Regions from separate parts of the Piscibacillus sp. B03 genome, predicted to be linked through region 2. Evidence: riboswitches for the same ligand, from Rfam matches in the RefSeq annotation. Region 2 holds a riboswitch; the other holds the start of a gene.
What was found. A riboswitch is a leader RNA that binds a small molecule or an ion and turns the genes downstream of it on or off. The one in region 2 is predicted to bind cobalamin.

Region 1: linked by a shared signal. The riboswitch ahead of ACTWQB_RS14935 (ribonucleoside-diphosphate reductase subunit alpha) and the one ahead of ACTWQB_RS03050 (ABC transporter substrate-binding protein) in region 2 are both predicted to bind cobalamin.

Annotation. Positions count from the first base shown of each region.
Region 1 is NZ_JBQQCO010000028.1:21,805-29,938, reverse strand. Features, by position in the region: tRNA gene ACTWQB_RS15000 (tRNA-Val) at 1-67, shown strand, start outside; tRNA gene ACTWQB_RS14995 (tRNA-Met) at 307-383, shown strand; tRNA gene ACTWQB_RS14990 (tRNA-Asp) at 388-464, shown strand; tRNA gene ACTWQB_RS14985 (tRNA-Phe) at 492-567, shown strand; tRNA gene ACTWQB_RS14980 (tRNA-Tyr) at 575-659, shown strand; tRNA gene ACTWQB_RS14975 (tRNA-Trp) at 675-748, shown strand; tRNA gene ACTWQB_RS14970 (tRNA-His) at 753-825, shown strand; tRNA gene ACTWQB_RS14965 (tRNA-Gln) at 834-908, shown strand; tRNA gene ACTWQB_RS14960 (tRNA-Gly) at 917-991, shown strand; tRNA gene ACTWQB_RS14955 (tRNA-Cys) at 1,003-1,076, shown strand; gene ACTWQB_RS14950 (ABC transporter substrate-binding protein) at 1,422-2,771, shown strand; gene ACTWQB_RS14945 (carbohydrate ABC transporter permease) at 2,857-3,750, shown strand; gene ACTWQB_RS14940 (carbohydrate ABC transporter permease) at 3,763-4,605, shown strand; cobalamin riboswitch at 4,703-4,897, shown strand; gene ACTWQB_RS14935 (ribonucleoside-diphosphate reductase subunit alpha) at 5,032-7,308, shown strand; gene ACTWQB_RS14930 (ribonucleotide-diphosphate reductase subunit beta) at 7,322-8,134, shown strand, end outside.
Region 2 is NZ_JBQQCO010000003.1:15,088-36,748, reverse strand. Features, by position in the region: gene ACTWQB_RS03080 (GNAT family N-acetyltransferase) at 1-385, shown strand, start outside; gene ACTWQB_RS03075 (organic hydroperoxide resistance protein) at 453-869, shown strand; gene ACTWQB_RS03070 (3D domain-containing protein) at 982-1,557, opposite strand; gene ACTWQB_RS03065 (NADPH-dependent FMN reductase) at 1,877-2,425, shown strand; gene ACTWQB_RS03060 (enoyl-CoA hydratase) at 2,659-3,429, opposite strand; gene ACTWQB_RS03055 (helix-turn-helix domain-containing protein) at 3,442-4,683, opposite strand; cobalamin riboswitch at 4,788-4,972, shown strand; gene ACTWQB_RS03050 (ABC transporter substrate-binding protein) at 5,096-6,070, shown strand; gene ACTWQB_RS03045 (FecCD family ABC transporter permease) at 6,085-7,128, shown strand; gene ACTWQB_RS03040 (ABC transporter ATP-binding protein) at 7,422-8,186, shown strand; gene ACTWQB_RS03035 (DUF368 domain-containing protein) at 8,255-9,070, shown strand; gene ACTWQB_RS03030 (histidinol-phosphatase HisJ family protein) at 9,500-10,285, opposite strand; gene hisZ (ATP phosphoribosyltransferase regulatory subunit) at 10,421-11,644, shown strand; gene hisG (ATP phosphoribosyltransferase) at 11,631-12,269, shown strand; gene hisD (histidinol dehydrogenase) at 12,275-13,558, shown strand; gene hisB (imidazoleglycerol-phosphate dehydratase HisB) at 13,573-14,160, shown strand; gene hisH (imidazole glycerol phosphate synthase subunit HisH) at 14,157-14,792, shown strand; gene hisA (1-(5-phosphoribosyl)-5-[(5-phosphoribosylamino)methylideneamino]imidazole-4-carboxamide isomerase) at 14,770-15,477, shown strand; gene hisF (imidazole glycerol phosphate synthase subunit HisF) at 15,477-16,232, shown strand; gene hisIE (bifunctional phosphoribosyl-AMP cyclohydrolase/phosphoribosyl-ATP diphosphatase HisIE) at 16,237-16,851, shown strand; gene hisC (histidinol-phosphate transaminase) at 16,854-17,906, shown strand; gene ACTWQB_RS02980 (heavy metal translocating P-type ATPase) at 18,105-20,207, opposite strand; gene ACTWQB_RS02975 (ArsR/SmtB family transcription factor) at 20,211-20,567, opposite strand; gene ACTWQB_RS02970 (GNAT family N-acetyltransferase) at 20,693-21,211, shown strand; gene ACTWQB_RS02965 (M3 family oligoendopeptidase) at 21,430-21,661, opposite strand, start outside.

The DNA.
Region 1 (8,134 bases), on a different contig from region 2:
GCTCAGCTGGGAGAGCACTTGCCTTACAAGCAAGGGGTCGGTGGTTCGAGCCCGCCATCCTCCACCATTTATACGGGCTTAATAGAGTAAAAGAGTTATTTTAATAACATTTGTAGTCAGGACTCCTGAAATGGAGTTGTTGATAATATCGCGGGGTGGAGCAAGACCGTAAACGTCTTGAATCATCATCTGCGTAGGTTTTGCGAGGAGCGTAAGCTTCGCCGAAATGGTTTGCAACGCGACGAGCAGTCAAAAGTTTAATAACATTTATAGTCAGGACTCCTAAATTGGAGTTGTTGATAATATCGCGGGGTGGAGCAGTCTGGTAGCTCGTCGGGCTCATAACCCGGAGGTCGCAGGTTCAAATCCTGTCCCCGCAACCAAAATGGTCCGGTAGTTCAGTTGGTTAGAATGCCTGCCTGTCACGCAGGAGGTCGCGGGTTCGAGTCCCGTCCGGACCGCCATTATATAACAAAATAAACCTTTTTAATGGCTCGGTAGCTCAGTCGGTAGAGCAACGGACTGAAAATCCGTGTGTCGGCGGTTCGATTCCGTCCCGAGCCACCATTTATTTGGAGGGGTAGCGAAGTGGCTAAACGCGGCGGACTGTAAATCCGCTCCCTCAGGGTTCGGGAGTTCGAATCTCTCCCCCTCCACCATTTTTAATAAAACATAGGGGTATAGTTTAATGGTAAAACGAAGGTCTCCAAAACCTTTGATGTGGGTTCGATTCCTACTACCCCTGCCATATGGCGGTCGTGGCGAAGTGGTTAACGCACCGGATTGTGGCTCCGGCACTCGTGGGTTCGATTCCCACCGATCGCCCTTTATATTGGGCCATAGCCAAGCGGTAAGGCAACGGGTTTTGGTCTCGTGATGCCCAGGTTCGAATCCTGGTGGCCCAGCCATTTTAATTGCGGAAGTAGTTCAGTGGTAGAACACCACCTTGCCAAGGTGGGGGTCGCGGGTTCGAATCCCGTCTTCCGCTCCATTTTTTTATGTGGCGGCATAGCCAAGTGGTAAGGCAGAGGTCTGCAAAACCTTTATCACCGGTTCGAATCCGGTTGCCGCCTCCAAAAACAACTATCATATACATATATCCAAGTTGGTAAGCAAAACATTGCTTAGCAACTTTTTTTATGTCTAAAAGCCATATTATTGATGGTTAATACATATAATGAAATATTATTACGATTTTTTTAATCATAATTTGACATAAAAAATCATTAGAATTATAATTAAACTAAATTTTCTGATTTTAATTTGTAAGCGATTTCACTGAAAAGGAGGTTTAGAAGTAGGGTTACATTGTTACATAAAGCCTTGGTATAGTTTTCTATATTCGTGGCTTTTAATTTTAAAAGAATTAGGGGGATGAGAACTTGAACAAGTTAGTTAGATGGCAGTTGACAACATTTGTCATGATATTATTCTTGTTAGTTTTTATAGCAGCGTGTGCACCAGATGAAGTTCCTGGAGAGGAAAATAACTCGACAGAAGATGAAGAATCTGGTGAGACAGAAGGAACTGATGAAGAGAATAATGATCAAGCAAATGACGGGGAAATTTCAGGAGAGTTAGAAATCCAATACTTTGTTGGTGGTTATGGTGATTCTTGGTGGAAAGAAGTCATTGCGGATTTTGAAGAAGAGTACCCTGATGTAGAAATTGTGGAACATGCGGGTCCAAATATTAATGAAGAGATGAGATCTCGTTGGGTTTCTGGAAATCCACCTGATGTTGTATACATTGATGGAGCAGGGTCTAGTGAGACTCAAATGGTAGAAGATGGACAGTTAATGAATTTATCTGAATGGGCGAAGGAAATCGAACTTGAAGATGGATCGCCGTTACTAGATAACTTTATTGCAGAACCAGCATCATACGATGGAGATTTATATAGTTTACCTTTAGTTTTTGATACTTGGGGTACTTGGTATGACATGGCTTGGTTTGATCAAGAAGGTTACGAGGTACCAAAAGACTTTGAAAGCTTTATGAGTACCATGGGAGACATTCAAGATAATGAAGGTATTGCTCCATTTGTTACAACTGGTCAACATCCATACTATTTCTTAAGAGGTATGTTATATCCTGCATTTGCCGCTTATGGAGGTAGCGATTTATTAGCAGACGTTATTACAGGTGAAGAAGGAGCATGGACGAGTGATGAAGTATTAGCAATCATGCAAAACGTTCAACAAATGCATGAAGAAGGATATATTGACTCTGGTTTTGGTGCATTAAACCATACACAATCTCAAATGAATTTCTTACTTCATGATAATGCATTTATTCCAGTTGGATTCTGGTTACCTAACGAAATGGCAGGGGACGTACCAGAAGACTTCCAGTTTGGTTTTATTCCTTCACCTATGAATGAAGCTGGTGAACCAATGGCTATTGTTCCAGATTTACGTCCGTTAGCCATTGCTGAGGAAGCTGAAAACCCTGAAGCTGCAAAAGCTTTTGTAGATTTCGTATTTACTAGAGAATACGCAAGATCGTTCTCTGAACATACAGGGGCAATTATGAACGTTGCTGGTGTAGATTTATCAGAAAATGAAAACGTTCCAGAGTACTTAATTGAGGCTAACGCCATGATTAATGATCCTGAACAAGTTCAAATCTATCACAAGCCTCATCCGATGAGTGCAGACTTAGAAACACCAATTAGTGATGCACTAGTCTCACTCATGCTTGGTAATATGACGGCAGAAGAATTTGTTGAGAAGGCTGAAGAGGCTGCAGAAAATTATCGTAATGAATAATAATATTTGATTTAAGAATTATATATGGAATGCAGAGGTATATCTGCATTCCATATACTATTTAGGCGAAGAGAGTGATCATGAGATGGTACAATCTAAGAAGCAAAAATATATATTCCTTGCCTTTTGCTTAGTCCCGACATTTATTATGTTTAGTATATTTACTCTTTATCCACTATTTAATGGACTTTATTTTTCATTTTTTGAATGGTCTGGTGCTTCAAACACGCGAGAATTTGTTGGTCTAGACAACTATAAAAGACTGCTTAATGATGATATTATTCCGGCTACGATTTGGCATGACTATTTCCTTGTTGTGACGAAAGTAATTGGGATTATGATTATTGCGCTTTTTGTGGCGGTCGTTCTGACTCAGCTAAAAATTAAGGAAGCGCCATTCTATAGAGTTATCTTTTTCTTCCCAAATATTATGTCAGTAGTTGTAATAGGGATTCTTTGGATGTTTATTTATAATCCAAGTTTAGGACTAGTTAATTCCGGTTTAGAGAAAATTGGCTTAGGCGAATGGGCAAGACCATGGCTTGGAGACGAAAAGTGGGCATTACCTAGTCTTGTTTTACCATCCGTATGGGCTGGAATTGGTTTGTTTATGCTTCTATTAATGGGTGGAATTGCAAATATATCTAAAAGTACATATGAAGCTGCACGAATTGACGGGGCCAATGAGTGGCAACAATTCAGGCACGTGACGTTACCATTAATTTGGCCACAGATTAAGATTTCAATTTTGTACATAGTTATTACAACGTTAAATGGTTCTTTTATCATTGTACAGGTCATGACGGGTGGAGGACCGAACAATGCAACACACGTGATGGGTTCCTATCTGTATCAACAGGCATTTAAACAATACAACTTTGGTTATGGGGCAACGATTGGTGTCATGATATTGGTACTCTCACTAATTACGGTTTTAATTCTGCAATTCTTGCTTCGTAGAGATAAAGTGGAGTACTAGGGGGGAAAGCATATGAAACTAACAATTGGGGAAAAAATAGCAAGAACAGGCATTAGAATTCCGTTAATATTATGGACATTAGCAGTACTTTATCCAATATTTTGGATGTTCCTTGGATCGTTTAAATCTAATGCTGAAATATATGCGAACCCTTGGGGATTTCCAGAATCATTTAATTATCAAAACTTTATCACGGCCTGGACTGAATATAATATTGGTACGAGTGTTTTTAACAGTTTAATTGTTACAGCTTTGGGAGCAATTCTCTGTTTGGTGTTAGCCATTCCAACGGCGTATGCCATTGAGAGGGTTCGCTTTAAAGGCAGCAACTTCTTATTTACACTCTATATTTCAGCCATGATGATTCCAATGGTGTTAGCATGGATTCCGTTGTTCTTTTTACTTAATCAATTAAATTTACTTGATAGTCTCATAGGATTATCAGTCGTGTATGCCTTATCGCAATTGCCATTTACGATATTCGTGTTAACCAGTTTTATTAGTACGATTCCGAAGTCGTTAGAAGAGTCAGCGGCTATCGATGGCATGTCACCTTATGGGATCCTGTGGAAAATCGTCACGCCACTTACGACATCCGGAATTATTACGGTTACGATTATGAATACGATCCAGTTTTGGAACGAGTATTTCATGGCGCTCATTTTCTTACAGACCGAAACAAACTATACACTTGCTTTGGCGATCGACTACATTAGTAGTGAAGCGCAATACACGAATGCTTGGGGAACGTTATTTGCAAGTCTTGTCATCGCCATCATTCCTGTCATCATTTTATATGCCATTTTCCAAAGACGAATTACAAAAGGTATGACAGAAGGTGCCATTAAAGGTTAATTATAAAATCTATTAAAACCCTCTTGTATTATTTGACTGAATCATCTATAATGCAAATTAACACAATATATTGTGTTTCATTAACTTTAAAATCTATATATAGTACTCTTGTTAAGGTGCTTGTAGCTTGAAAGGGAATCTGGTGAAACTCCAGAACTGCCCCCGCAACTGTAAGCGCGGACGAAATGAATAACCACTTTACAGATTAGTTCTAACGATGGGCGACTGTAAGGGAAGGTTCAGAGTAGGGAGATGCGCAAGTCAGGAGACCTGCCTTAATGAGGAAAGTTTCACACTCTTCGGGGATTGAGAGAATGAAACGATATACGGCCTTGTCTGACGTACATCGTATAACTAAGGCATATACATATCGTTTTGTTCGCTTCTCCCCGTGGGAAGCGAATTTTTTATTTTGGAGGGAACATGATGACAGTCAAAACTGTACCAGCGATTGTGACTGAAGAAGGCACACATGAAACAATTTTTAATGAAGAGCATCTTAGGAACTATTTGTACGAAGCGTTAAAGGGCTTTAAGGATTTGGATGGCCAAACTTTTGTTGAAAAAGTTATGAATTCAGTACAATCCAAAGATCACATCACAAAACAGCAAATCACCAATGAAATTTTACTAAGAGGACTTGAAAACATTAGTGTTGATGAACCTGATTGGACTTATGTATGCGCAAAAGTTTACTTAGATCAGTTATATAAAGAAGCGGCTGTGAATCGTGGTTATTCGAAATCCTTAAAGTACGGTCGTTACTATGAATTGGCTAAGCATTTAACACAAATTAGCATCTACAGTGATCAGCTATTAACTTACTATGATGAACAAGAATTTCATGAATTGGAGTCGGTGATTGAACCAGAGCGTGATCAACTTTTTACTTATATAGGGATTCGTACGCTGGCAGACCGTTATTTAGCGAGAGACCATGAAGGACATGTATTTGAACTGCCGCAAGAACGATTCATGACGATTGCGATGACACTTATGATCCATGAGCCAAATGATAAACGTCTTAACCTTGTTAAAGAAGCGTACTGGGCGATGAGTAACTTGTATATGACAGTTGCGACGCCTACATTATCTAACGCAGGGAAAGCTCATGGCCAGCTATCTAGTTGCTTCATTGATACGGTTGATGATAGCTTGCAAGGAATTTATGACTCTAATACCGATATTGCGAACCTGTCTAAAAATGGGGGCGGTATAGGCGTCTATCTTGGGAAAATTCGCTCGCATGGTAGTTCAATTAAAGGGTTTAAAGGTGTCTCGAGTGGTGTGATGCCTTGGATGAAGCAGCTGAATAATACTGCTGTAAGTGTTGATCAACTAGGCCAACGCCAAGGTGCCATTGCCGTTTACTTAGACGTTTGGCATAAAGATATTCATAAGTTTTTAGACGCCAAGCTAAACAACGGGGATGAACGCCAACGGACACATGACTTATTTACAGGTGTCAGCCTTCCTGATCTATTTATGGAAAAAGTTGAAGCAAGAGAGAACTGGTATTTATTTGACCCACATGAAGTAAGAGATGTAATGGGCTATAGTTTAGAAGACTTTTACGATGAAGAGGATGGAGCAGGTTCATTTAGAAATCGGTACGAAGAATGTGTGAGGCACCCTGACTTGTCTAAAGAAGAAGTGCCAGCCATTGAGATTATGAAACGCATCATGGTTAGTCAATTGGAGACAGGCACGCCATTTATGTTTTACCGTGATGAAGTGAACCGTAAAAACCCAAATAGCCATAAAGGCATGATTTACTCATCTAACCTGTGTACAGAGATTACACAAAACCAAAGCCCAACAACGGTTGAAGAGCAGTACACTGAAGACGGCAAAATTATCGTGACTAAATCGCCAGGAGATTTTGTTGTGTGCAATCTTTCAAGCATTAACCTTGGACGCGCCGTTCCAGCAAATGTGCTCGAACGCCTCATTCCGATTCAAGTGAGAATGCTAGATAATGTGATTGACCTTAATAATATCCCGGTTTTGCAGGCGCAAATCACGAATCAGAACTATCGTGCTGTTGGACTTGGGACATTTGGCTATCACCATTTGTTAGCGTTAAAAGGTATTCGCTGGGAGTCAGACGAAGCGGTTGAGTTTGCGGACGAGCTATATGAACGAATCGCTTACTTAACGATTAAGGCAAGTAAAGACTTAGCGAAAGAAAAAGGAGCCTACCCATATTTTGAAGGATCAGACTGGGCAACAGGAAAGTATTTTACAGATCGAGGCTATGAATCAACGGAGTGGAACGACTTATTGGCTGAGGTTCAAGAGCACGGTGTTCGAAATGGTTACTTAATGGCAGTTGCACCGAATTCAAGTACAAGCTTGATTGCAGGAAGTACGGCGAGTATCGACCCAATTTTTAAAAAGTTCTACTCAGAAGAAAAGAAAAATTACAAGATTCCGGTCACGGCACCTGACTTAAGTCCAAAAACATTTTGGTTATATAAATCAGCTTATGACATAGACCACATGTGGACGATTAAACAAAACGAAGCACGTCAGAAGCATATCGATCAATCGATTTCGTTTAACTTCTATGTCAAAAATAACATTAAAGCTAAGGAATTATTGGACTTACATTTAACGGCGTGGAAGTCTAAATTCAAAACGACTTATTATACAAGATCAACCTCATCAGATATAGAAGACTGCGAAAGCTGCGCATCGTAAAGGAGGCACTATTATGACTGAAGTTTTAAACAAACGACGCTTATATGACTATTCAGCACCCAACGCATCAACAGGCATTATTAATGGAGAAAGTTCCAATGTACTCAACTGGGATGATGTCAGATTCAGCTGGGCTTACCCAATGTATAAAAATATGCTCGCCAACTTCTGGACACCATTTGAAATTAATATGTCTAACGACCGTAAACAATGGCCAGAATTGACCAATGACGAACAAGAAACCTTTAAGAAAATCATCGGACTACTAGCATTTCTAGATTCGATTCAAACCGACTATTCTGCTAAAGTAGCAGATTATCTAACGGACTCAAGCTTATCGGCCTTGATGCAAGTGCTATCGTTTCAAGAAGTGGTCCACAACCAGTCGTATTCTTATGTTCTATCGTCATTAGTGGATAAAGATGAACAAGACCGCATCTTTGAGTACTGGAAGCATGATGAGGTGCTGCTGGAACGAAATCAATTTATCGCAGAAGGCTATGACCGATTTGTGGAAGAACAGACACCACAAGCGTTTATCGAGTCCGTTGTCTATGATGTCGTGTTAGAAGGTTTATTCTTCTATGCTGGCTTTGCATTCTTTTATAACTTGGCCCGAAATCAAAAGATGGTCTCAACGAGCACGATGATTAACTATATTAACCGTGACGAGCTCATTCACGTGAATTTGTTTGCGCATATTTATAAAGAAACCTTGAATGAGAATCCAGGATTAAACACAGAAGAGAACAAACAGTTTGTGACAGATACCTTTAAGAAGGCGGTTGAGCTGGAAGTCAGATGGGGGCAGCATATAATTGGGAAT
Region 2 (21,661 bases):
GGTACCTAAAGAGAAAATTAAAGCTTTATCATTTTTTCAAAATCAGATGCCTTGGCAAAATCAGCTGGAAAGTTTAAAAGAAGGTATTGGTTATATACTTTATGACCGCGAACGGCCAATTGGTTATGCGATGACGAAAGAGGCTTATGATAATAATGGGTATCCACAATCAATACAGCTCTACCAGTTTGGAATTGAGCCGGTATTAGAGAATGATGTTTTGTTGGTTATGACATTTTTACATAAAATATTCAAATTGGATCGTGATGGTGTAAAACGTCACGTAATCAATTTTCCTAATCGTGATAATCAATTATTAAGTGTCTTAAATGAATTAGGTTTTAATAAAACCATTGAACAAGTTCATATGAAGAAGATTCTTTAGAATATGAATGAGATTGGTAATTTAAGGGTATCAAGTAAATGTGACATTTTATAAAGGAGTGGTTTTAATGAGTACACTTTTCACATCAAAAGCAACCGCAAAAGGTGGCCGTGGAGGTCATGTAAAATCCGATGATGGTGTTATTGATCTAAATGTCGTAATGCCGACTGAGAATTCGGATGAGACAGGGACAAACCCTGAACAAATGTTTGCGGCTACTTATTCTACATGTTTTGACGGGGCATTAAACTTAGTAGCTAAAAATAATGATAAGGATATTGATTCTACAACAACTGCTGAAGTAAGTTTCATGAAAGATGCTTCAGATGGTGGGTTTAAGATTGAGGTTAAATTAATATCTGAAATTAGTGGTGTTTCTCAAGAGGAAGCAGACAGTTTAATGAAAGAGGCACATCAAGTTTGCCCGTATTCAAAAGCGACACGTGGTAACGTAGATGTTGAGTTAGAAGCAAAAGCTAAGTAAAGTTAAAAGCCGAGGGATTTCCCTCGGCTTTTGTATTGTTTTACGGCCTGTTTTGATAATTTATCGGCCTGTTTATAATGTAAGCCCCTGCTATTAAGCAGAGGCTTGTCTATTAATCTAATATTCTTATTCTTACTTGCTGTACACCAAATCGATTAGCGTCGGCTTCACTTGCCATAAAGATATCAATACGATTTCCTTTTATGGCTCCGCCGATATCTCCAGCAATCGCTGTACCGTAACCTTCAACCCAAACGCGCGAGCCTAAAGGAATTACATTAGGATCAACAGCAATTACTTTCATATCAGGATTGGCTCTTAGGTCAATGCCTGTATAAGTGGTACCACTACAACCTTCACAGTAAGCGGTGTAAGCTGTAGCTTTCACATACATTTGCTTTCCGCCTTCGCTTTCTTGACTAACTTGTTGTACATCCTGATTGTCTTGTTGACTTTCAGACTTTTGAGCTTGCTGAGTTTCTGGCTCAGGCTCAATCAGTTTTATTTTACCTTTCTCAGCTAATTTGTGTTCAAATTCTGAGAAGAACTTAACATGATGTTCTTGTGCTCCAGTTTGATTATCTAAAGTTGATGAGTGCATCTGTGTTGCGCTTAATGGAGTACTCAACATCATTAGTGCACCAAACGTTAATAAAAACGCTATGACACTAACTAGTCGTTTACTCATTTGAAAACCTCCATTTTATGTCAATATGACAAAAGTCTATATTTACTTTCTCATTCCCCAAATAGGTCAATAGAGGAATACTCTTCCTTTATTAACCCTTGGCTAGTATAACAACTCATAGTTTCAAGTCAATTACAATGCTTGGTCAGACATGTAACAATATGATGACAAATAACTATTGACGTATTAGACTTAAGGCTCATATGAGTTGTTTCAGTTGACGGTTACTAGTTATTTGGTTTTATACTTTAATAAACACAATGAAAATGACCTTAATATAATAAGATATAGATGTAAAACTTAGGAAGGGGACGTCATCTTGAAGATTCTGCTAATAAATGGGACGGTTACGGGAGAGAAAACTAAAGTTTTACTTAAAGAAGTGGAAAAACATTTAGTGGAATGGATACCTTCAAATGAAATAGATAGGCTTTATTTAGAAGATTATAATATGGAGTTTGCTGACGGTCGCACAAAAGAAGACTATAATGAGGATACCCAACGTCTGATTCATTCTATAGAGGAAGCGGATGGATATATTATTGCGACTCCTGTCTTTCAAGGTTCAATTCCTGGATCTCTAAAAAATATGTTTGATTTAATCTCTCCAAAATGTATGCGCTATAAGCCAGTGGCTATTATAGGAAATGGTGGAACCTTTCAGCACCATTTAGTAATTGAAAATCAACTTAAACCGATTTTAGATTATTTTCGCTGTTTGACAACTCCAAATTATGTGTACACCCATGCCAATCATTTCTCTCATGAAAAAGAATTAATCGATGAAGATGTGATTAGACGGATTCAAGATTTAACGCAAGTATTTGCAAAATATATTAACTTAAGTCAAGACCTCTTGAACGATTAAACGTGGAAACTCTGCTCTAAATAGACAGTTGCGATTGTTTTATGAACATTTGGGAGTATTACAGTAACAATCTAGGACTCTAAAGCGATACTTGAACGAGTTACACGAGCACTTGCCCCGGTTTCACGTACACGTGACATGAAGACAACGACATTTAACCAAAAGCATAGAGACAAAAAAAGAAGCTGGATGTTATGTGCTATCAAGCACTCAACATTCAGCTTCTTTTTTATTTATTCACCAATAAATTGAGGTTCACGCTTGTTTAAGAAGGCATCAATTCCTTCCTTGTGATCATGTGTTTGACGCATTTTTGCTTGACCGCGAGTTTCTTGATCTAGTACTTCCTCTAATAGAGGCAATTGTTTGTTGTTAATAATCATTTTACTTTGAATCATTGATTGAAGTGGTGCTTGTTGAAGCTTATTAAGGTATTGACCTAATGCAGCTTCAAGTTGGTCCGTTGCAATATCCACGATACCAAGAGTTTGAGCTTCTTTAGCTGACATCATTTTGCCTTCCCATATTGTTTGTTTTGCTTTAACGGGTCCTAACCTCTGTTCCATAAAGAAATGTCCACCACCATCTGGGATAAGCCCAATTCCTATAAAATTCATAGCCACTTTAGCATCTTCATTTGCAATAACGTAATCTGCCGCAAGTGCTACACTTAACCCAAGGCCTGCAGCAGCCCCATTTAATGCAGATATTGTTACTTTAGGTAATGAATAAAATGTAGTGGCAACACTCTTAATAATGTTCATAACATCTTTAAAACCTTCTGGGTCAGAGTTTTGAAGCATTGTTTTCATATCACCGCCTGCAGAAAACGCTCGCCCTTCACCAGTTAATACAACAATCTTAGAGTCATCATCTTTGATTTTTTGCAATTCATCATTTAATTCTGTTAATAATTTAACATCCATAGCATTAAGATGATCCGGACGGTTTAATGTAATCGTTGTAACGGCTCCTTCTCTTACTATGTTAATTGTGTTTCCCATATGTTCACCTCATTAAATTTTGATTTCGTTTAATTGTTTGTAATAGTTAATTGCTTTTTCGTAATCTTGTTTTTCGGTAAAAACCTCTGCAAGTAATTGTAACAACTCTTTCATAAGTCCTGTTTCACCAATAGTTTGATAGTGTGGAAGAATCACTTTTTCACATCGTTCAATGAAATTTTCATCATGTGTCTGATTATAGATTTGATGTCTGAGAATGTAAAAGCGGTGGCGCACTTTTGTTAAGTTTGTTCCTTTTAATAACTCTTCTCCTTTTATTAGAAATTCTTCAGCTAGTTTCATTTCTCCTTGTTCAAAATAAATTTTTGCAATGATTAATGTCGAATGGACAATATCATATAGGTGCGTGTGGTTCTCTAATGCTTCATGTAATAACTTTAGGGATTGGTCTAATTCACCCCTTCGATAATGAAGAATCGACAAGTTATGAGTAGCACGTGATCTTACTTTTGGCGAATCTCCCATAGGCTTAGATTTTAAGACTTGATTGAAATAAGTCTCCGAGATGTCATAAGCTCCTAAATTTAAATAGTTTATTCCTAGAAGGTGATAACAATCCGTGACTTTTCGGTACTTCAAGTCGTTCGCGTATTGTTCAAGAGCAATGCCAACATAATAATTAGAATAAATAGGCTTTTGCATTCCCATATAAGATAGTGCGAGTAAATAGTAAATCTCTGGGTCTTTAAGGTTGTTTTCTTCTAATATGTTGACTGCTTTATGGAAATATCCATTAGCTTTTTTAGCATTTAAATGACAATTGAAATAGAAGCCGACGATTTTATAAAAATAAAATAATTTTTTACCTTCAAAATGATTTTCTAATCTTAATAATTCCTGAAGGTTCGTTTTAAATTTTTCAGTTGGATTTATGGTTATAAGATAATAAAAATGTATGAGTTCAAAATAATTTTGTACATATGGTTCGTGAAAAGGTGTGATCACCTCTTGTAACTCATCTACAACCTCTTTAGCCTCATCCAACCTTTGTTCAGTAATATACTTGTACAATAAATCAACTTGTTTATGGATAGTTTCCTCATCGTATGACGTTAATTTGTCATAATCCATATTAAGTCGTTCAAAGATTAACTCTATGGTATCTTGTTTAGGGAGTATGACCCCGCTTTCAATTTTGCTAAGGTATGAGATGGAACAGACACCGTTTGCTAGATCCTTTTGAGTTAATCCTTTTTTGGTGCGGTAGAATTGTATAATTGCTCCTATGTCCATAAGATCACCCGTTTCTATTTATCTAGTTAAATTCTACCATAAATATCTGAATAAATAGAATTGACTTCTAATAAGATACAGATTAATATGGAAATATCGAATTGAATATTTTGGAACAATAGGGTGTAAACATTTCGGTGTTTACTTAAAAGGGAAGTTCGGTGAGAATCCGACGCGGTCCCGCCACTGTGTATGGGAAGCAACTAGCCAACCACTGTCCGAGTAGGATGGGAAGGGGTTAGAAGCTATGACCCTAAGCCAGGAGACCTGCCTTGTTGTTTTAGCTCGTGATCCTTCGGGTTTAAAGGAACGGCTATGGTCTGTTAATTGTAATATATGTGATACCATACCCTTGTTTTTTGAAACCTGTCGGAAAACGAGGGTATTTTTTATTTTTGAAAGGGAGATTCAGATGCAGAACAAAATTTGGTTATGGTTAATAGCAATGGTAGTAGCTGTCGGGTTAGCAGCTTGCCAAGGAGATCAAACAGAGGAAGAAACAAAGGGTCAACAAGAAGATACAGAGCAACAAGAACAAGATAATGAAGAATCATCTAGTGATGAATTTGGATCCGTCACACTAACAGATAAGTCAGGTGAAGAAATCACAATCGATGAAAAGCCTGAAAAAATTGTTTCAGTAATACCAAGTGCGACTGAGATAGTATTTGCTGTAGGCGCAGGTGAAGAAGTTGTAGGTGTCTCTGAATGGGCGAATTACCCTGACGAGGTGCATGACATTGAGAAGGTTGGCGATCAACAGCTAAGTATAGAAAAAATCGTTGCCTTAGAACCTGACTTAGTTGTGGCTGATTTAAATAATGCAGATGATATTCAGGCAATGCGTAATGCAGGGTTAAACGTATTAGTGTTAGGGGCTCAAAGTTTAGAAGAAGTTTATGAGGATATTAATCTAGCAGGTCAAGCAACTGGTAATGCAGAGCAGGCTGAACAGATCATCTCTGATATGAAACAAGATGTTGAAGACGTTCAAAATGCTGTCGGCAATTTATCAGAAGATGAAAAGAAACGAGTTTGGGTTGAAGTCGGCCCTGAATTATTCTCTGGTGGTGAAGGGTCATTTATCGATGAACTAATTGACTTAGCTGGTGGAATCAATATTATTGGTGATCAAGAAGGCTGGCCGCAAGTCAGTGAAGAGGTTATATTGGAAAAAGATCCCGAGTTAATTTTCACAACGTATGGTTACTATACAGAAGATGTTGTTGAGCAAGTTATGCAACGTGAAAATTGGGAAAACGTCACAGCTATAAAAGAAGAACAGGTTCATGACTTGCATGGTGATCTATTAACACGACCGGGGCCACGTTTGACAGAAGGTTTAAAAGTTCTAGCAGAAACCATGTATCCAGACTTAGTTGAGTAAAGGACGTTTATCTAGTGAAACATAAACGACATATATTATGGGTTTGGTTACCCGTATTTCTTATTATTTTATTAGGCGTTATGAGTTTGTCTGTCACATTGGGGGCTGCCAACATTAATTGGCAGCTTGCCTGGCAGATTGTTTTTTCAAAAATACCGATTTTATCAAACTTTGTAGAGGTTAATTGGAGCCCATCGACTGAAACCATTGTATGGGATATTCGATTACCTAGGGTACTATTAGGAGCAACAGTTGGGGCAGCCTTAGCTTTAGCAGGGGCTATCTATCAAGGGGTATTACGAAATCCATTAGCTGATCCATTTATTTTAGGTGTTTCATCTGGAGCATCTTTTGGAGCAGCTTTAGTAATTGTGTTTGGGTTACAAACATTTTGGTTAGGCCAGTTTACATTACCTGCTGTTGCCTTTTTATTTGGGTTTATCAGTCTGTTAATCGTATACTTTTTATCACGTGTTAATCAAAAGGTTCGTCTAGAAACCATTATATTAGCAGGTGTCGTTGTCCAGTCATTTGTTGGGGCGTGTTTATCACTCGTATTAGCTCTATCAAATGAGCAACTTCAGACAATCGTTTTTTGGATGATGGGAAGCTTGGCTCTAACCGATTGGGGATATAATCAAATTATTTTCCCGATTATAGCGGTCGTTGCTGTCATTTCACTATTTTTTATAAAAGAATTGAACATGTTAGGGCTGGGTGAAGAAGCGGCGCATCATAGTGGTGTGTCTGTCCAACGCACGCGTTTCCTGTTATTGATATTAGCATCAATTATTACTGGTGCTGCTGTGTCGGTATCGGGTGCGATTGGATTTGTTGGTTTGGTTGTACCGCATATCATACGACTTATGTTTGGGGCAGATTACCGTGTAATCTTACCGTTGTCAATCATAGGTGGGGCGATTTTCCTTGTTGGTGCTGATGCGGTTGCAAGAACGGTCATGGCTCCACGTGAACTACCACTTGGAGTGATTACAGCGTTTTTAGGTGCTCCATTCTTTGGTTATTTATTGCGCAGAGCTAAGCGAGGGTTCTTTTAATCAGTTATAACTTCGTGGTTGAAATTGGAATCGCTCTTAGGTGGACGCTTTCCGCGGGCACGGCTTCAGCTATCTTATAGAAGAAATTTATTTTCTTCTATAAGAGGATCTTCAGCTCGTGCTGTTCCCGCAGGAGTCGCCACCTTCGCTTATCACAATTCAACCACTTCTTTAAAAATTTTATTATAAACCCAAAATTGAACAATCACTTTGCCATTATAATTTTTAAACTTGTATGGCAATGCGCCCAAACACTATGTGTGCTCCTTGCACTTTTCTTAGGAGGAAAACCGATGCTTGAGATACAAAATGTGAGTAAACACGTAGAAGGAAAGCCAATTGTTGAGAATATTCATTTGTCAGTACCGAAAGGGAAATGTATAGGTTTAATCGGGCCTAATGGAGCAGGCAAGTCAACGATTGTAAAACTGATTTCTGCACTTGAGAAGTCCAGTTCAGGTCAGATTAACTTTATGGGCAAAAATGTACAGGATTGGCCTGTTAAGAAGTTGGCTAAATACATGGCAGTCCTGACACAAGAAGGCCTTTCTCCATATCCAATTACGGTTTACGACTCAATCTTAATGGGACGTTATCCACATTTAGGATTTTTCCAACGTGAGAGCAAGCATGACTATGAGTTAGTGGAAAAAGTCTTACAAATAACAGAGTTAACCGAGTTTCGTGATCAGATGTTAGACACGTTAAGTGGTGGGGAGCGACAACGCGTAGCGATTGCTAAGGCGATGGTGCAGCAACCACAATTGTTGTTGCTTGATGAGCCGACGACGTATTTAGATATTGGACATCAATTAAATATTTTAAAAATGGTTCAAGATTGGCAAAGGAGAGAGGGACTAACGGTCATTATGGTCCTACATGATCTCAATTTAGCCGCTCAATTTTGTGATGAGCTCGTTTTAATGGACCAAGGAAAAATAATTCAAATTGGTTCAAGCGATCAAATTATTGCAAAAGAAACATTAGAGAGCGTTTATCACGCAAATCCAGAGATTGTACGTCATCCTAAAACCAATATTCCCCAAATTTTATTATAAAACCATTCTTAAATGACAGCTTGTCTAGTATAATGGTTACGAGTAATGAAACGAAATGGGGAAGAAGAATGGTTGAATGGAGAAATTTATATCGAGGATTACTAATGGGAGCAAGTGATATTGTTCCAGGCGTAAGTGGTGGAACAATTGCGGTTGTTCTAGGAATATATGAACGATTTATAGAAGCCATAAATGGTGTTTTTACAAAAGATTGGAAGAAAAGTTTAACTTTTTTAATTCCACTAGCAATTGGTATTTTATTTGCTATGTGGAGTTTAGCTGGTGTGATCAACTGGGCATTAGAGCATTATCCTAATCAATTAGCCTTTTTATTCTTAGGGTTAATTGCAGGTGTCATTCCATTTTTAGCTAAAAAGTCCAAGTACCAAGAGACATTTGGTGGAACACATTTTATTTTATTGATACTAGCAGCTCTATTTGTTGGAGCGATGGTTTTCTTTGATCCAGATCCAACAGGTGACCCTATTACAACATTCTCAACAACAACTTATATTATGTTATTCCTATCTGGGTGGTTAGCAAGTTCGGCAATGATTCTTCCAGGAGTCAGTGGTTCATTTTTATTATTGCTAGTTGGAATGTACCCGACATTCTCAAATGCAATTCATAACTTAGTAATTGAAGCGTTAGTGCCACTTGGTTTAGGAATTGCTTTTGGACTTATTATTATGAGTAAAGTTTTAAGATACTTGTTTCATCGTTTTTATTATCAAACTTACGCGTTAATCATCGGTCTAGTTATCGGATCTTTAGTTGTAATTTTTCCGGGATTCGAAGCGGAAATTATGCTGAACGTGCTTAGCATTGTATTTCTAATCGTAGGGTTATTAGTGGCTTATGGTTTAGGGAAAATTGAACATTAACTACCTACTCTCTCAAAAGAGGAAAAATGTTTAACTGACTCTATTTATTTAACTAAATTTGAAATCGCTCATGGCGCACGCTTTTCGCAGGCACTGCCTCAACTTCCCAAAACTCACAAGTTCGTTTTGGGTGATTTTCGTCTCGTGCTCTTCCCGCGACGAATAGGACGTGCTAGTGTCGGCGTTGGTCACAAATGCTACTTGCATTACCTCTTTGCTTAAGTTTGCGCCGAGTAATCGCAGGCGCAGGACGTGACTGCTTTTAGCAGACCAGGAGTCGCCGCCTTCTCTCTTTCAAATAACTTTTTTAAGCATATTAGATCTCACAAAATGAAACTCCTAACGTGTTTTTTAAGACTGCGTTAGGAGTTTGTTCATTTAAAGGACTTTTATTCAACCACTTTTAAATTGGTAAAATCACTACTTTATTTATAATTTATGAAAAACAGGTTCACGGTTGTTGAAAGTCGAAACGTATTTAAAGCCGATATCTCTCAACAATTCGTAGGCTTCATCTACTCGGTCCCCAACGCGTTCTGGTCTGTGTGCGTCAGATCCAACCGTAATAATCTCACCACCCAGTTGGTGATACAACTCTAAAATGTCACGACTAGGCAGTAGACGATTCATGTTGTACTTGTATCCGGATGTATTAATTTCAATCCCTTGCCCACGTGGAATGATTGTCTTAAAGATTTCCTCAATGACTTCATGAAAATGGTGAACACCATCCTCATACTTATATCGCGTTACTAAGTCAATATGCCCTAAAATGCTAAATGCGTCATAGCGCTTTACACAATCTAAAAGCTCTGAATAATACTTGTCATAAGCTTCGTGCAACGTACACCCTTCAAATAGATTTCCAGAGTGTAAGTCTTTACAGTCTGTTGTGTGCATAGACAGGATGATAAAGTCAAAACGATTTGCTTTCGTTAAGTCTAAATATTGATTAACCAAGTGTGGTTGGATTCCTAGTTCAATGCCCTTATAAATATCAAGTTTACTAGCAAACTGTTTTTTTACTTTTTGATAGGATTTTTCATATTGGTCTAAATCCACATCGAAAACGATTGATGTATCTGGATAATCATAATCTATATGATCGGTAAAACAAATGGATTGTAATCCTTTATTTACAGCGGATTCTGCCATCTTTTCCATCGGAGCTTCGCAATCTGCAGAAAACGTCGAGTGCATATGGAAATCGCGCATTCTTCATCTTCCTTTCTACTAATATTAAGTCTTATTTTAATAGCTTGACAGATACATGTACACCCATTACAATAATAAACAATATCTTTAGTTTGGTAAAGTGATAAATAAATAGAGGGATAAAGGAAGTTGTTTATGCAATTCGGAAATCAATTACCTCAAGGTGTGGCAGATCTATATTCTAACGATTATGAGAAAAAAGAATATGTCATTGATCAAATTAATCAAGTAACTAAGTTGCATGGGTTTAAGCCAATTCAAACCCCAACATTTGAATATTACGATCTTTTTATGAATATGCCTGGCACGATGGACACGGATCAGATGATTAAGTTAATAGATCACGATGGAAAGATTTTAGTCCTTCGACCTGATGCAACGATTCCTATCGCAAGAATGGTTGCGAATTCTAAGGACACGATTGATTTTGAAAAACTTTCTTACGTCACGAATATCTTTCGAATGCAAAATGGTGACTCCGATGTGTTTTCAAGATCATTTACACAACTAGGTGTGGAATGTTTTGGACCTAAAGACCCTTATGTTGATGTAGAAATGATTGCCTTAGCGATTGAATCTCTAAAAGCTGTCGGTTTAGAAGGCTTTCAAATCGATTTAGGTCAGGCTGAATTTTTTCAATCATTGATGGAAGAAATTAGCCTCCCAAAGAGTACCCAACGTGAAGTTCAAGACAAATTAGAACAAAAGAATGAGTTTGAATTAGAAACGATTCTTAATCAGCACGAAGTCGATTCTAACGTTAAAGATGTATTATTGAATTTGACCAGATTGTTCGGTGCTCCTGAGGATGTAATTTCACGTGCAAAGGCGTTATCCATTACGAAAAATATGTTACAGGCTGTTCAAGAGTTAGAATGGATTGTTGATCAATTAGAAGAGCTTGGGCTATCTAACTATATATCAATCGATTTAGGTCTTGTAAATAACTTGAATTATTATACAGGAGTTATGTTTCAAGGGTTTGTTTCTGATTTTGGTCGTTCAGTTATCCAAGGAGGACGTTATGATCATTTAACGGAAGAATTTGGGTTAAAGGTAGATGCCATAGGGTTTGGGGTGTACATCGATCAATTAATTGATGCTCTGAATCAACAAGGTGCTAACCTTTCTTATGATACACCTAGGCTATCCATTATAAGTGAAAATAAGTCAAAAGCATTTGAGCTTGCACGAGGTTTTAGGCAACGAGGATGGATTGTAGACCTATTCAATAGCCAAGACAGTGACATCTTAATTAATTTGGATAAGAACTGCATCATAAGTGAAGGTCTAGAAGAGACTTATGACAATCAACAAGATCTTTTAAGTAAGGTAGGGCAATTATATGGGAAGAATTAAAATTGCATTAACTAAAGGAAGACTTGCTGAAGAAAGCATGAAAATTTTTGAAGAGGTAGGTATACAATTCTCTTCCTTTTACCAAGATAGTCGAAAATTAATTTTACCAAGCGATTGCGGACAGTATGAAATAATTTTAGTTAAAGCTTTAGATGTCGCGACTTATGTAGAGAATGGTGCAGCTGACCTTGGCATTGCTGGGAAGGATACTTTGCTTGAAGCGAATGCGAATGTTTTTGAGTTGGTTGATTTAGGGTTTGGAAAATGTCGGTTTGCAGTTGCTGGAAAGGCCGGGTTTGACTTAAATCAAGCAGTTAAGCTGTCTGTTGCTACGAAATATCCGAGAGTAACGACGATGTTTTTCAAAGAAAAGGGTAAACAAATAGAAACGATTAAATTGAATGGTTCGGTTGAATTAGCGCCATTAGTTGGTTTGTCAGATGTCATAGTCGATATAGTTGAGACAGGACGTACGTTAGAAGAGAACGGACTTGATGTTATAGAAAATATGTATGCCATTAGCGCGAGGTTAGTCGTAAATAAAGCGAGTTACAAAACGAAGAGTCATATGCTTTTACCGTTAGTACAGCAGGTCAAAGAAGCTGTAAAGGTTACGAAAGGGTGAGCATTGTGCAAATCCAACAAATTTCAAAAAATGACATTCAACAAATTACAAGGGCACGTAAGCAAAGAGAAAGTAGTGATTTATCAACTATAGATGAACGTGTCAAAACTATCGTCGATCGTGTTAAACAAGAAGGAGACAAAGCGGTTCTAAACTACATTAAAGACCTTGATGGAGTAGAACTAGATTCGATTGTGGTTAGCAATGATGAAATCGAAGAGGCAATGAACTCCACAACTGATGACCTTAAACAAATTTTAGAAGAAGCAAGGTCAAATATTGAACAGTACCATTCTCGACAAAAAGAGCAATCATGGTATCACAACGAACAGCCTGGAATTTGGTTAGGTCAACAAGTTACACCAATCGAACGTATAGGTGTGTACGTACCTGGTGGCAAAGCGGCTTATCCGTCAACTGTCTTGATGAACGTTATTCCTGCAAAAGTGGCTGGAGTAAATGACATCATCGTGACAACTCCAGTTGACAAAGATGGAACGGTGAATCCTTTGACGATCGTTGCTGCGAAAATAGCTGGGGCAACACAGATTTTAAAAGTAGGTGGTGCACACGGTATTGCCACATTGGCTTATGGAACGGAGAGTGTGAAACCAGTTTTTAAAATTACGGGTCCAGGTAATGCGTATGTAGCGCGTGCAAAGAAGTATGTGTTTGGTGAGGTCGGCATTGATATGATCGCAGGGCCGAGTGAGGTTTGTATTGTCGCTGATGAACAGGCCAATTCATCCTATGTCGCAGCGGATTTAATCGCTCAAGCTGAACATGATGAGATGGCGTCAGCGATTTTAGTGACAACCTCACATCAGGTTGCAACCAGCGTGCAAAATGAAATCAATCAACAAATGGAAGAGCGCGAACGAAAACATATCTTGCAACATTCACTGTTTCATCATGGTGCCATCTACGCTGTACCTGATCTAGATGTGGCATTTGAGTTCGTTAATGAACTAGCTCCAGAGCACTTGGAGTTAATGATTGAACATCCATTTGAGCAGCTTGGCCGGGTTAAGAATGCTGGTGCCATTTTTCTTGGAGAGTACTCGCCTGAGCCTTTAGGCGATTATTGGGCGGGGCCTAATCACACCCTTCCTACGAACGGAACGGCGAAATTTTCTTCACCACTCGGTGTGTATGATTTTATGAAAAAATCAAGCGTGATCTATTATGATCAGCAAGCGTTACGTGATGTGGAACAAAACATTGCTCGTTTTGCGGATGAAGAAGGCCTTGATGGTCACGCAGCATCTATTCGTAAACGTTTTGAGTAAAGGAGAGGCAATGGATGAGAAAAGCAACCATTAAACGAGATACGACTGAAACAAAAATAGATTTAACTTTAAATGTCGATGACTCTAGTCAAAGCGCAATTGATACAGGGGTTGGCTTTTTCAATCATATGTTAACCCTCTTTGCGGCACACGGACAATTTGGGTTGACTGTTAAAGCCGATGGTGACTTGGATGTTGATGCCCATCACACTGTTGAAGACATAGGCATTGTTCTAGGGCAAGCATTTAAGGAAGCGATTGGAGACAAAAAAGGAATTAAACGTTATGCATCAGATTTTACACCAATGGACGAATCATTAAGTTTAGTTTCACTTGATGTTTCCAATCGTCCTTATTTAGTTTTTGATGTAGACGGTTTGCCTGAGAAGGTGGGTTCATTTGATACGGAATTAGTTGAAGAATTCTTCCGTGCGTTTGTCAATCAAGCGGGAGTGACGTTACACATTAAGCTTATACACGGATCAAACAGTCACCATATCATAGAGTCTATTTTTAAAGGGTTCGGCCGTGTGTTGAATGAAGCGGTGACCGTAGTCAATCCAGATGGTCAGGTACCATCGACGAAAGGGACGTTATCATGATTGCGATTATCGATTATGGTGCAGGCAATTTAAGAAACGTTAAGCATGCACTTGATTTACTAGAATTAAAATCTTTCATCACTGACAATCCTGACGACTTAAGTGAAGCTAAAGGGATGATTTTACCTGGAGTAGGTGCTTTCGGGCATGCAATGGAACGGTTGCAGGAGAAAGGTTTTGACCAAAAAATTATTAATGAAACGGCTACAGGGAAGCCACTACTCGGGATTTGCTTAGGGATGCAATTGTTATTTGATAAAAGCTATGAGCATGGTGAGCATGATGGATTAGGGTTAATTTCAGGAGAGATTGTTAGATTTGAAACTGATTTAAAGGTACCTCATATGGGATGGAATCAATTGGTAGTGTCTGAATACTATAAGGATCATTCCATAACTCAAGGTATTCAAAATGACAATTATGTTTATTTTGTTCATTCTTATTTTGCGAAAGCTGATGATGAACAAGATGTTTTATTTTCAACAGACTATGGTCAAAGGTTCACGTCGGCGGTGATGAAGGAAAATGTGATGGGCATGCAATTCCATCCAGAGAAAAGTTCTAAAGTGGGCATGCAGCTACTAAAAAACTTCGGGGAGATGGTGACACGTGAAGATATTTCCGGCAATTGATATACGAAACCAACAAAGCGTTCGGTTATTGCAAGGGGATTATAATCAGGAAACACAATATGGAGACCCGATTGAAATGGCGAAACGCTGGGTTCGTGAAGGGGCGACCTATTTACACATTGTCGATTTAGATGCGGCAAAAGGGAATCCTTCTAATAATCTTGAGGTCATTCAAAAAATTGTTCAAGAAGTTAATGTACCGATTCAAGTTGGTGGTGGTATTCGATCAATTGAGCGAATCAAAGAATTATTAGACATTGGAGTTAATCGTGTCATTTTAGGAACGGCGGCTGTAAAGGAACCTGACTTTGTTAAACAGTCTGTGGAACATTTTGGAGAACAAGTTGTGGTGTCCATTGATGCGAGAGATGGATATGTGGCGACAGACGGATGGACGGAGACATCGACGTTAAGAGCCATTGATTTTGTTAAAGAACTGGAATCTGCAGGCGTTCAGACCATTGTCTATACCGATATCTCAAAAGATGGGATGCTTCAAGGACCAAACCTACAAGAGTTAAATTATATGAATGATGCAACGTCCATTGATGTCATTGCATCTGGTGGCGTTACAAGTATCGATGACATTCAAGCTTTAAGTGGAATGGGAATCTACGGAGCGATCATCGGTAAGGCTTTATATGAAGGAAAAATTGACCTCAAAGCTGTTATGGAGGAAGTTTAATGTTAGCAAAACGTATTATTCCGTGTCTCGATGTACGTGATGGTCGAGTCGTAAAAGGAACTCAGTTTCAGAATATCCAAGACGTAGACGATCCCGTTGTCTTAGGTAAGAGATATAGTGAACTGGGCGCGGATGAATTAGTGTTTTATGATATTACGGCTTCACATGAGAAACGGTCCATTTTTTTAGACGTTGTGGAGCGCGTAGCTGAAGAAGTACATATCCCTTTTACAGTTGGAGGAGGGATTACGACTGCTGAAGACTTCAGGACGGTGTTGAATGCAGGAGCGGATAAAGTGTCCGTGAACAGTGCGGCTGTGCGAAATCCTGTCTTAATCAGTGATGCTTCAGAACGTTTCGGCGATCAGTGTGTCGTGTTGTCGATCGATGCGAAGTTAGTAAATGGTCAATGGAACGTGTTTGTTCAAGGTGGAAGACAAGATACAGGTCTCGAGTTATTTGAATGGGCCAAAGAAGGTGTCGAGCGCGGTGCAGGCGAGATTGTATTGAATGTGATGAATGCAGATGGTGTGAAAACCGGTTACGATGTTTCGGTTACACGCCAATTAGCCAACATGGTGAACGTTCCAGTTGTCGCATCAGGCGGAGCAGGGAGGAAGGAGCATTTTCTAGATGTGTTGAAAAATGGCGCAGATGCAGCGCTGGCAGCATCAGTCTTCCACTTTGGTGAAATTGAAATCAATGATTTAAAGCAATATTTATCTCTTGAAGACTTACCAATCAGATTAGGGTGATTAGATGGAATTTAAATTTAATGAAGATGGATTGATCCCAGCAGTTGTTCAAGATTATCGAACTGGCGAAGTATTAATGCTGGCCTATATGAACGAGGAGGCTTTACAGAAAACAAAAGAAACGAAATCGTCATGGTTTTTTAGCCGAAACAGACATGAGCTTTGGAATAAGGGTGCAACATCAGGTAACACGCAAACTGTTAAGAAAATGAGTTATGACTGTGACCAAGATACGATTTTACTTCAAGTTGAGCAAAAAGGTGTCGCGTGCCACACCGGGGAGCGGAGTTGTTTTTACCGTGATATCGAGTTAGGAGAAGAGCCTTCCTTTAGAAGGGATGTCGTGCATCAAGTGTATGATGCGATTGTAGATCGACGCGACAATCGAAAAGAAGGGTCATATACGAACTATTTATTCGATGAAGGAATCGATAAGATTTTAAAGAAAATTGGGGAAGAATCCGGTGAAATCATTATTGGGGCGAAAAATAATGATGATGAAAACCTATCGATGGAAATTGCGGATTTAACGTATCATATCTTAGTGTTATTAGCAGAGAAGGATCTGCCAGTCGAACGGGTTAAAGAAGAGTTAACTAAGCGTTTGAAAGGGGATTAAACATGAGTAAGTTCTGGAGCAGTACGGTTCGAAAAACAAAGCCTTATGTACCAGGAGAGCAGCCGAATGAGACGAATGTCATTAAGTTAAACACGAATGAAAATCCATATCCACCGTCACCAAAAGCGATAGATGCGATGCAAGGTGCTATTGGTGATGACCTAAGAAAGTATCCTAGCCCGACCGTGGATTCACTTAGAAATGTAATTGCAAGACGAGAAGGCGTGGAGCCTCAACATGTGTTTGTCGGAAATGGATCAGATGAAGTATTGGCGTTCGCCTTTCAAGCGTTTTTCGAACCGAATGAAGCCATAAAGTTTCCAGAGATTACGTATAGTTTTTACCCAGTATATGCAAAGCTCTATGACATTCCGTATCAGACGGTTCCTTTGAAAGATGATTTTTCAATAAATGTAGAGGGCATGTGTGATTCCATCGGTGGCGTCATTTTCCCTAACCCCAATGCCCCGACTGGATTGGCTCTAGGCTTGGATGAATTTGAAACCATTGTTAAGAGGAATCCAAATCAAGTGGTAATCATTGATGAAGCATATGTAGCCTTCGGTGCCGAATCAGCTGTTCCATTAACGAAAAAATATCCAAACGTCCTTATCACGCGCACGTTATCTAAATCGCATGCGTTGGCCGGCATTCGGTTAGGTTATGCCATTGGAAACGCCGAACTGATCAAAGGGCTAGAACGGATCAAAAATTCGTTTAACTCTTATACCATCAATCGTGTCACCTTAGCCGGAGCTGAAGCGGCTTTACAAGATGATGATTATTATCAAGAGACGATCTCACAAATCGTTAAAACTCGTGAATGGACGAAGGGTGAGCTTGAACGTTTAGGTTTTGATGTTTTATCGTCACAAGCCAACTTTTTGTTTGTTAAACCCAACCGAATACCTGCTAAAGCATTATACGAAACACTAAAGCAAGAGAAAATTTATGTGAGATACTTTGAGAACTTGAAAGATTATATAAGGATTTCAATTGGAACAGAAGATGAGATGGAGACTTTAGTTAGGAATGTTAAATTGGTTGTTACTTAGTAAGCGCAAGCGCCATGCTTGCGCTTTTCTTATGATTACGTAATTTATGGGGAATTTTTTAAATTTATGGGGAAAAATCTGAATATATGGGGAAAAATTTAAATTTATGAGGAAAAAATTAAATATATGGGGAATTTCATAAATGGTCCCTGGATTTAAAGAAAAAGTGAAGGTGGCGAACAGGAGTCGCCACCTTCACTAATTAGTTTCCTTATTTTTAATTAACCTCAAGGCATTCAGTGTTACAAGTAGTGTCGCGCCCATATCGGCTAGGATGGCGATCCAAAGTGTGAGCCATCCTGGAATGACGAGTAAGAGTGCGACTACTTTTAAGCCTAAAGCAAATCCAATGTTTTGTTTGATGATGTTTAATGTACGTCGGCTAAGGCGCACTGTAAATGGTAGCTTGCTTAAGTCATCTCCCATTAATGCTATATCCGCGGTTTCAAGTGCGGTATCGGTTCCGGCACTTCCCATGGCGATGCCGACATCTGCTGTGGCTAATGCAGGAGCGTCATTGACTCCATCACCAACCATGGCTACTTTACCGTATTTTTGGCTCAACTGTTTGATCTGTGTTTGCTTATCTTTCGGTAGAAGATTTGCCAAAAATTCTTTGATACCGACTTGTTCTGAAATGGAACGGGCGGTCTTATCGTTATCACCTGTTAGTAAGATCGAATGTTTCATGCCTAGTGCGTGAATGTCTTTAATCATCTGTTTCGGCATGTCACGTACAGCATCTGCAATCGCGATGATGCCAATAACGGTGTTGTTTCCTGCAATTAAGATGACGGTGTGACCTTGTTCTTGTAGATTTTCGACCTCAATTTGAACCGCTGCGCTTAATTCCTGAAACATCCCAGGGCTACCAATTTGATAATCGGTTCCGTTAATCAATCCTGTAATACCTTTACCTGTTTGTGCTTGAAACCTTTCAACTTCGTAATGCTGAAGGTTAAATTGTTCAGCATAATGTATAACAGCTCTGGCTAATGGGTGCTGTGATTGTCGTTCTAAGCTACTTGCGATTGAAAATAACTCGTCATCACTTTTATTAGATAGGTTTTGATAGTGTTGGACGACAGGTTCACCTTTTGTAATCGTACCTGTTTTATCAAAAGCGATGGCATCGATATGTCCTAGAGATTCTAAATAAGCTCCGCCTTTAACTAATACACCGTTTCGAGCTGCACTTCCAATTGCTGTGACAATAGCAACGGGAGTTGAAACAACTAGGGCGCAAGGACAACCAACGACTAATACAGCTAACCCTTGGTATAACCAAGTTTCAAATCGAGCTCCGAAAAAGAGTGGGGGTACAGTTGCTACACCTAATGCAATGAGCATAATTAAAGGTGTATAGTAAGCCGCAAATCGATCGACAAATTGTTGAGCAGGTGCTTTTTCGTTTTGTGCTTCTTCAACGAGATGAATAATTTTAGATAAAGTCGAGTCTTTAACTAATTTCGTCGTTCTAACTTCTAAATAACCTTCCTCGTTAAGAGTTCCGGCAAAAACTTCATCATCTAATCCTTTATAAACTGGAACAGACTCACCTGTAATAGATGCTTGGTTAATCGAAGACTCACCTTTTGAGACCACACCGTCGACCGGTATTTTCTCACCTGGCTTGACTATGACGATATCATTCACTTGGATGTTATCAACACTAACTTCTTGTTGTTGACCATCTCTCATAATATTAGCGGTTTTAGGGGCGATCCCCATTAATGATTTGATTGAATTTCGTGCTTTGTCCATAGAGTAAGACTCAAGTGCTTCACTAATCGCAAACAAAATGACAACTGCGGCACCTTCAATCCACTCCCCGATTAAAGCGGCACCAATGACGGCAATGGTCATTAATGTCTTCATATCAAAGCGCAGTTTAACTAAGTTTTGAAAACCAGCTATGAATAGACGGTGGCCTCCAATGACAATAGAAGCAATAAACGATCCGATCGTCACAGGATGCTCTTCACCAATTTGAAAGAAAAGAGCAATACCTAATGCTAAAAAGATGAGTGAACCAACGACATTGCCGTTTTCCTTAACATAATCCCAAAATGATTTTTGAGGGGTATCCTCATATTCTTGGGTGATTTTTAAGTTTTCAAATGAGCCAGCTTTTTCAAGATCTTCAATAGATGCTGCCCCTTCTACGGTGATTTTTGATGCACCAAAGTTCACGTCAGCATTTTTAACGGTTGAGATTTCTTTTACGTTGTTTTCAAACGTTTTGGCGCAATTGGCACAAGACATACCTTGAACATAAAAACTTTGTTCTTGATCTCCCATAACTTATTCCTCCAGTTCCTCCTGGTGCTCGATTGCGATTTTTATCAAGTCATGAACGTGATGATCATCGAGCGAATAATAAACATTCTTGCCATCTTTTCTTATTTTGGCTAAACCATGTTTTTTTAACGTGCGTAAATGATGGGAAGCACTTGCGACAGACGTGTCGGTAATCGCTGCCACATCACAAACACATAATTCATCTTGAATAGTAAGAGCGTGCGCGATTTTGACTCGTGTCTCGTCACTTAATACTTTGAAAAGTTGACTAACTGATTTAATTGGTACTTGATTGAGTGATGTATAGACATGCTGCAGTTCCTCTTCAGTTACCGCAGACGTACAATTTGGAAGTTTCATAACGTTAACCTCTTTCATTAAAATATCTGTTTGAATATATTATATTCAAATGGTGGTTTGAATGTCAATCAATTGAATGACTTATTTTAATCGAGTAAAATCTTTATAAAGAAAGAGGTGGCAACATGATTCGTAGAGGACGAAAAGAAGACTTAGAACAAATTGAAGTACTTGTAAAAAAAGCTAAAGCTCAAATGCTAAAAGAAGGCAATGACCAATGGGATGATACGTATCCAACAAAGAAGCACTATGAACAAGACTTACATAATGGACAATTATATGTGTACGATGATGACGGAGAATTGCTAGGTGTTGCTTGCATTAGTGATGAAGGGCATCATGAATATGATGAAATTCCGTGGAAAATCTCACAGAAGCCTTTTTTGTGTATGAAAAGATTAGCCGTTGATCCAGAGTCGCGACTGCGCGGGATTGGATTAGCTTTTTATCATCATGCAGATCAATTGGCTATACAGAAGGGAGTACCGTCATTAAGAACAGATACAAATGGATCAAACAAAGCAGCGCTACGTTTGTTTGAAAAAGCTGGTTACTCATATGTAACGTCAGAACCACATGGTCATTACAAAGAACCATTTGTTTATTATGAAAAGAATGTTAATGGAAAAACATCGCTGAAATAAGTCAGCGATGTTTTAAAAAAAGTGATTGATAAATCTTGAAAAGTGACTGATATATTTCAGAAAGCGATCGATATTTCTGAAAAACTGACCGATAAATTCAAAAAAACCACTGATACAAAAGGGACCTAAAAAATCCGAAAACAGGCCGATATTCTTGACCATATGTCATGAAAAATATAAGAAAAGGCCGGAACCATCCGGCCTTAATCAATCAATATCTACTCAGTCAAGTTTAAGTATTCTTTCACATCGTTCTTGCAAAGTTCGATACCTTTCTCCCAGAATGATTCTTTTGTGATATCTTCGCCTAAGTGTTTCATAGCAAGGTCCTCAACACTCATCACAGCTGTATCGCGAAGAAGTGCCATATATTGATCTTCGTAATTTGTGCCTTCCTCAAGTGCTTTAGCATAAATGCTTAATGAGAACAGGTAACCGAATGTGTACGGG